DNA from 3 places in the Streptosporangium sp. NPDC020145 genome. Region 2 is predicted to be linked to each of the others. Evidence: predicted binding sites of a transcription regulator. Region 2 holds the regulator's gene; each other region holds the start of a gene.
The links. The regulator HrcA, encoded in region 2, represses chaperone genes, less so after heat shock. The targets are predictions, from matches to a motif close to TTGGCACTCTCNNNNNGAGAGTGCCAA.
Positions count from the first base shown of each region.

Region 1: a site for HrcA is predicted at 1,216-1,242, ahead of ABZ463_RS38120 (von Willebrand factor type A domain-containing protein). Genes of this name have one in related genera too.
Region 3: a site for HrcA is predicted at 891-917, ahead of groES (co-chaperone GroES). Genes of this name have one in related genera too.

Region 1 is NZ_JBEXZT010000039.1:1,397-3,593, forward strand. It holds gene ABZ463_RS38120 (von Willebrand factor type A domain-containing protein) at 1-1,097, opposite strand, end outside; gene ABZ463_RS38125 (asparagine synthase-related protein) at 1,353-2,197, shown strand, end outside.
Region 2 is NZ_JBEXZT010000004.1:202,892-205,088, forward strand. It holds gene ABZ463_RS09075 (hypothetical protein) at 1-141, opposite strand, end outside; gene hrcA (heat-inducible transcriptional repressor HrcA) at 337-1,350, shown strand; gene dnaJ (molecular chaperone DnaJ) at 1,363-2,197, shown strand, end outside.
Region 3 is NZ_JBEXZT010000002.1:544,897-547,093, reverse strand. It holds gene ABZ463_RS05070 (NAD(P)/FAD-dependent oxidoreductase) at 1-210, opposite strand, end outside; gene ABZ463_RS05065 (MarR family transcriptional regulator) at 311-823, shown strand; gene groES (co-chaperone GroES) at 1,007-1,318, shown strand; gene groL (chaperonin GroEL) at 1,409-2,197, shown strand, end outside.

The DNA of each region.
Region 1 (2,197 bases), on a different contig from region 2:
CTGTCGTCACGGAAGTCCTCGGCCGCGATCCGCCTGTTCTCGTAGCCGATCAGGTTGTAGGACTCGACCGTGGCGGGGTTGAACACGACCTGCGCCTTGGCGTCGCGGGCCCGCAGGTCGAGGGTGGCGGCGAGTTGCTCGACGAACACCTTGCGCGCGTCGTCGACCGAGCTGACGTAGACGGCGGCGCCGTCCCCGTTGTCGGCGAGTTGCTCCATCAGCTGGTCCCCGTAGTCACGGCCGACGCCGACGCACAGCAGGGTGATCTGCTTGCCCGCGTACTCCTCGACCCGGTCCAGGATGCCCTGCCAGCTGGTGTCGCCGTTGTTGGCCAGGCCGTCGGAGAGCAGGATGACCCGGTTGGTCGCCACCGGCCTGAAGGCCTTCGCCGCCTCCTGATACCCGGTGGTCAGCCCCGCCTCCAGGTTCGTCGAGGCCTGTACGGCCAGCCGCTCGACGGCCGCGTCCAGCTCCTGCCGTTCGGTCGCGGGGGTCATGGACAGCACGACCTGGGCCTGGTCGCTGAAGGCGACGATGGAGATCTTGTCCCCGGGCCCGAGCTGTCCGATGAGCCGGTGCAGCGCCTCACGGACCAGGTCGAGTCTGCCGGGTTCGCCCATCGAGCCGGAGACGTCGACCACGAAGGTCAGGTTCGCCGGGCGTCGTTCCCGTGACTGCGCCTGACGGGTGCGCAGACCGACCCTGAGCAGCGCCGTACCGTTGCCGGGCATCCGTGCGCCGTCCAGCTGTACGGAGAAACCGTCGTCCTCGGGTTCCCGGTAGTCCTGGCGGAAGGAGTTGACGAACTCCTCCGGTCTCACCCTGTCCCGCTCCGGGAGTCTGCCCTCCCCGATGGTGCGTCTGGCGTAGTCGTAGGAGGCGGTGTCCACGTCGAGGGCGAAGGTGGAGATCTGGTCGACGGTGGTGTCGTTCATGTCCTTGGACATGCCGGTGTCGTTCTCGCGTTCCTCGGGTGCCTGGGCGTTCGCGTCGCCCCTGGGCTGGGTGCTGGGCGACCTATTCGCCGAGCTCCCGCAGGCGGCCGTGACCCACAGGGCGAGGACGGCCAGGACGACGGCGAGCGTGCGTGGTTTCATGTTCGCCTCCACAGAGATTCACAAGGATTCGCCGTGATTTATCTGGATTTGCATGGATTCACGGGGACTCGCGGGATTCGCGCGCCATCCCGTACGACGACCCCCTCATGACCTGGGCCTGGCGCTTGACCCAAGCGAGCGCAAACCGTGCCCGGCGCGTGATCGGCCTCTCCCCGCTCGGCGCCTCAAGTGACCACACGTTTTCCTCATTAATCAGGCTTCGTGCGGAAAAAAGGGGACATAGGATTCGGGATCATGCGCGTGTATCTCGGACTGGCGGCCAAGCGTCCCGAAGCCGGAATTCCCGAGGCGGTGCTGCACACCGTGCGCGCCTCGATCGAGACCGCCTTCCCCGTCCCGGCCGAGGTCATCAGGCCCCGCGAGTGGCACAGGCCCGGCGTCAGCCTGTTCGCCTGGACCAACGAGCCCGACGACTCCCGGACTCCCCCGCTGCTGGCCACCGGCCACGACAGGGTGACCGGGGTCAACGGCAACCTGGCCGTGCCCGGCGACGTCGACCGGCTCGCGGGCGCCCCCGAACTGAGCGCCGAGGCGGTCGGCGGCTGCTTCTCGGTCTTCCGCGCGACCGGTACCGAACTGGCCGCCGCGACCGCGATCCACCGGGTCTGCCCGGTCTACTACGCCGAGACCCCGGACGTGCACGTGATCGGCAGCAGGGCTCTGCTGGTCAGCCTGGCCGCCTTCGGCGAGCGGATCGAGTGGGACGTGCTCGCCCTGCAGTCGATGATCCGGCAGGGCTACTTCCTGTCCGACGAGACGCCCTACCGGGGGGTCAGCGCGCTGCCGCCCTCCTCGACCGTCACCGTCAGGGGCGGCAGCCGTACGGTCACCGAGGCGCCGCTGCCGGTCGCCGTCGCCGCGCCGTCCTCGGCCAGGCGGCGCAGGGCCCTCATCGGGGGGCTGGCCGACGCCCTGCTGACCTCGGTCGAGCCGCTGCGCGCGGCCGGCGAGCCGGTCAACCTCGCCCTCACCGGCGGCCGGGACAGCAGGCTGGCCGCCGCGGTGCTGCACGCGGCGGGGATTCCGCTGCGCGCGACCACGAACGGCCTCGACAGCCACCCCGACGTGATCCTCGCCGG
Region 2 (2,197 bases):
GCCCTGGGGGGCGCCGTATCCCGGGGGCGGGTAGCCGAAGGAGGGGCCGCCCTGCTGGTACTGCTGTTGCTGCTGGTGGGGCTGGCCGTACGGCTGCTGGGGGGTGCCGTAACCCGAAGGGGATCCGAAATCATTGGACATATACCTAATTGTGGCCCTTACCACTTGGATAGCGATAGCAGCTGACTTGACAATGGCTTGCTCCAGGACCCGCTCCCGCCCATCCTGGTGCCGTGTTATCGCACCCCCCGGGCTGGAGCCGTACACTTGGCACTCGGGAACACCGAGTGCCAGACCTGGCGTTTCCCGTCCGAGCGCAGGTAGGAGGTGAGCACGTTGGTTGACGACCGCAAGCTGGCGGTCCTACGCGCCATCGTCGAGGACTACGTGTCCACCAATGAGCCGGTCGGCTCGAAGGCTCTCGCGGAGCGTCACAACCTGGGTGTGTCCCCCGCGACCATCCGCAACGACATGGCGGTGCTGGAGGAGCAGGGCTACATCGCCCAGCCCCACACCAGCGCGGGCCGGGTGCCGACGGACAAGGGCTACCGGCTGTTCGTCGACCGCCTCTCCCAGGTGAAGCCGCTGTCCGGCGCGGAGAGGAGGGCCATCGAGAGCTTCCTCGCGGGCGCCGTCGACCTCGACGACGTCGTGATGCGCACGGTACGGCTGCTGGCCCAGCTGACCCGTCAGGTCGCCGTGGTCCAGTACCCCACGATCTCCAACTCCAAGGTCCGCCACGTCGAGCTGGTCCCGCTGAACGAGCACCGCCTGATGTTCGTGCTCATCACCAACACCGGGCGGGTCGAGCAGCGCGTGGTGGAGCTGCAGGAGGTCATCGACGACAACCGCGTGGCGCACCTGCGCGCGGTGCTCAACGCCTGCCTGGACGGCTGCGGGCTGGCCAGTGTTCCCGACATGGTCGCCGACCTGCCAGAACGGCTGCCCGCCGAGGACAGGCCCGTCGCGGCCACCATCCTTTCGGTCCTGCTTGAGTCCCTTGTGGACCGGCATGATGAGAAGATCGTTTTCGCCGGGGCCGCCAATCTCGCGGGGGCCGACTTCACCGTCGGGCTCCGCGACGTGCTGGAGGCCCTGGAGGAGCAGGTGGTGCTCATGCGCCTGCTCGGTGAGACCTCGGACCTGTCGGCGCTGACGGTGCGCATCGGCTCGGAGAACCCTTACACGGGTCTCCAGGGCACATCCATCGTCGCCGCCGGATACGGTTCGGGTGGCAAGCAACTGGCCCGGCTCGGTGTGCTGGGTCCGACACGTATGGACTACCCGGTCACGATGGGCGCGGTGCGCGCGGTGGCACGCTACGTCAGCCAGATCCTGGCTGCATCCTAAGAGGTCAACTAAGTGGCTACTAAGAGTGACTACTACGGCACCCTGGGGGTGCGGCGCGACGCCAGCGCGGAGGAGATCAAGAAGGCCTACCGCCGCCTGGCCAGGGAGCTGCATCCCGATGTGAACCCCGACCCTGAGACCCAGGAGCGGTTCAAGGACATCACCCAGGCCTACGAGGTGCTGTCCGACCCCAACAAGCGTCAGATGTACGACATGGGCGCCGACCCGTTCTCCTCGGGTGGCGCGGGCGCCGGAGGCTTCGGCGCCGGCTTCCCCTTCAGCGACATCATGGACGCCTTCTTCGGCGCGGCGGGCGGCGGCGCGGGGCGCGGTCCCCGCTCGCGGGCCCGCAGGGGCCGCAACGCCACCATCAGGGTCGAACTCGACCTGCGGGAGGCGGCCTTCGGCACGACCCGCGAGCTGGTGGTCGACACCGCGATCCTGTGCGAGGTCTGCACCGGCTCCGGCGCGGCGGCGGGCACCCACCCCGACACCTGTGACGTCTGCCACGGGCGCGGCGAGGTCTCCCAGGTCACCCGGTCCTTCCTCGGCCAGGTCATGACCTCCCGTCCCTGCCCGCAGTGCGGCGGGTTCGGTTCGATCATCCGCAACCCCTGCCAGGAGTGCTCCGGCGACGGCCGGGTCCGCACCCGGCGGACCATCAAGGTCCGCATCCCCGCGGGAGTCGAGGACGGCACCCACATCCAGCTCGCCGGCGAGGGCGAGATCGGTCCCGGCGGCGGCCCGCCCGGTGACCTGTTCCTGGAGATCGTCGAGCGCCCCCACGAGACGTTCGAGCGCCGCGGCGACGACCTGCACTGCACCGTGCAGATCCCGATGACCGCCG
Region 3 (2,197 bases), on a different contig from region 2:
GGTGTAGGTGTCGAACAGCTCGGGGGGCAGGCACTCGCGGAGCGCCTGGTTGCCCGTCGGGTCGATGCCGACGCGGTAGCCGTGCACGCCGTCGGCGCGGGTGCGGTCGCGTTCGTAGACCGCGACCGAGATCCCGGCGCGCCGCAGGCCGTGGGCCAGGCACATTCCGCCGGTGCCCGCACCGATGACGATCACGTGGAGAGGGGACACGGGTCTCCCTTGGAGGACGGGTCTGGACAGGGGTGTTCTCCTCGAACGCCATGTATCTTGATGTTCGAGGCATATTTAGCTTGATGGTCGAGAGGCTTGAATGTCAAGGGAAAATGGTCCCGCGCATGGGGACGGCGCTCTCAGGGCGGAGCTGGGGCGGGAGGTCCAGGCGGGTCAGACGGCCGTCGACGCCTTCGACGAGGCGGTCGCGATCCACCTCGGGGTGAACAGGACCGACCTGCGCTGCCTGGAGATCCTGGTGCGCGAGGGGTCTGAGGGGAACGTCACACCCAGCGTCCTCGGGACGGGCCTGGGGCTCACCACGGGCAGCGTCACCGCGATGCTCGACCGCCTCGAACGGGCCGGATACCTGACGCGCTCCCCCGATCCCGGGGACCGCAGGAAGGTGGTCGTGCGCGCCACCCCCGAGACCCTCGCGAAGGTCGAGGAGCTGTACGGTCCCGTCGTCGAACGGGGGAAGCGGCTGATCTCGGGTTACTCCGACGAGGAGATCCGTTTCGTGCTGGGTTTCCTGCGCGGTTCGCGGGAGCTGTACGAGACCGAGATCGCGCGGGTCAGAGGCCTGCCCGCGGCGGGGCGGCGCAGGGTTTGAGGTTCGCGTACCCAGTGCGGAGGCGGTTCGTGTTGACTGTCAAGGCCTCCTTGCATACTGTTCCGTATTGGCACTCTCCCGGTGAGAGTGCCAAACATACGCGACGAGGCAGGTCTGACACCCGCGACGGCAGACCGCTGGTCGCCTCTTCTAGATCATTCAAATCTGAAGGGGAGGTCCGACGTGACGACCGCCACCAAGGTTCCCGTTAAGCCGCTCGGCGACCGCATCGTGGTCCAGCCGCTTGAGGCCGAGCAGACCACTGCTTCCGGTCTCGTCATCCCGGACACCGCCAAGGAGAAGCCGCAGGAGGGCAAGGTCCTCGCTGTCGGCCCTGGCAACTGGGACGAGGACGGCGACAAGCGCATTCCGCTCGACGTCAAGGAGGGCGACGTCGTCCTCTACAGCAAGTACGGCGGCACCGAGGTGAAGTACGGCGGCGAGGAGTACCTCGTGCTCTCCGCCCGTGACGTGCTCGCCATCATCGAGAAGTAACCGACACTTCGCAGAGATGACGTATCGAGCCCCGGGTCGCGCGAGCGCCCGGGGCTTTGATGCGCCGACGTGCTTTCAGAGAGGACCACAATGCCCAAGATCCTGTCCTTCGAGGAGGACGCGCGCCGCGCTCTTGAGCGTGGTGTCAACGCCCTCGCCGACGCGGTCAAGGTGACCCTCGGCCCCCGTGGCCGCAATGTCGTCATCGACAAGAAGTTCGGCGCGCCGACCATCACCAACGACGGTGTCACCATCGCGCGTGAGGTCGAGCTGGAGAAGCCGTACGAGAACCTCGGCGCCCAGCTCGCCAAGGAGGTCGCGACCAAGACCAACGACGTCGCCGGTGACGGCACGACCACCGCGACCGTCCTCGCCCAGGCGATGGTCCGCGAGGGCCTGCGCAACGTCGCGGCCGGCGCCCAGCCGCTGTCCCTCAAGCGCGGCATCGACCTGGCCGCCAAGGCCGTCAGCGACAAGCTGATCGACTCGGCCAGGCCGGTCGAGGACAAGAAGGAGATCGCCCACGTGGCGACGATCTCCGCGCAGGACGCCAAGATCGGTGAGCTGATCGCCGAGGCGTTCGACAAGGTCGGCAAGGACGGCGTCATCACCGTCGAAGAGTCCAACACCATGGGCCTCGAACTGGAGTTCACCGAGGGTCTCCAGTTCGACAAGGGTTACCTTTCGCCCTACATGGTGACCGACCAGGAGCGGATGGAGGCGGTTCTCGAAGACCCCTACATCCTGATCAACCAGAACAAGATCGCTTCGGTCGCGGACTTCCTGCCGCTGCTGGAGAAGGTCGCGCAGACCAAGAAGGCGCTGCTTGTCATCGCCGAGGACGTCGAGGGCGAGGCCCTGGCCGTCCTGGTCACCAAC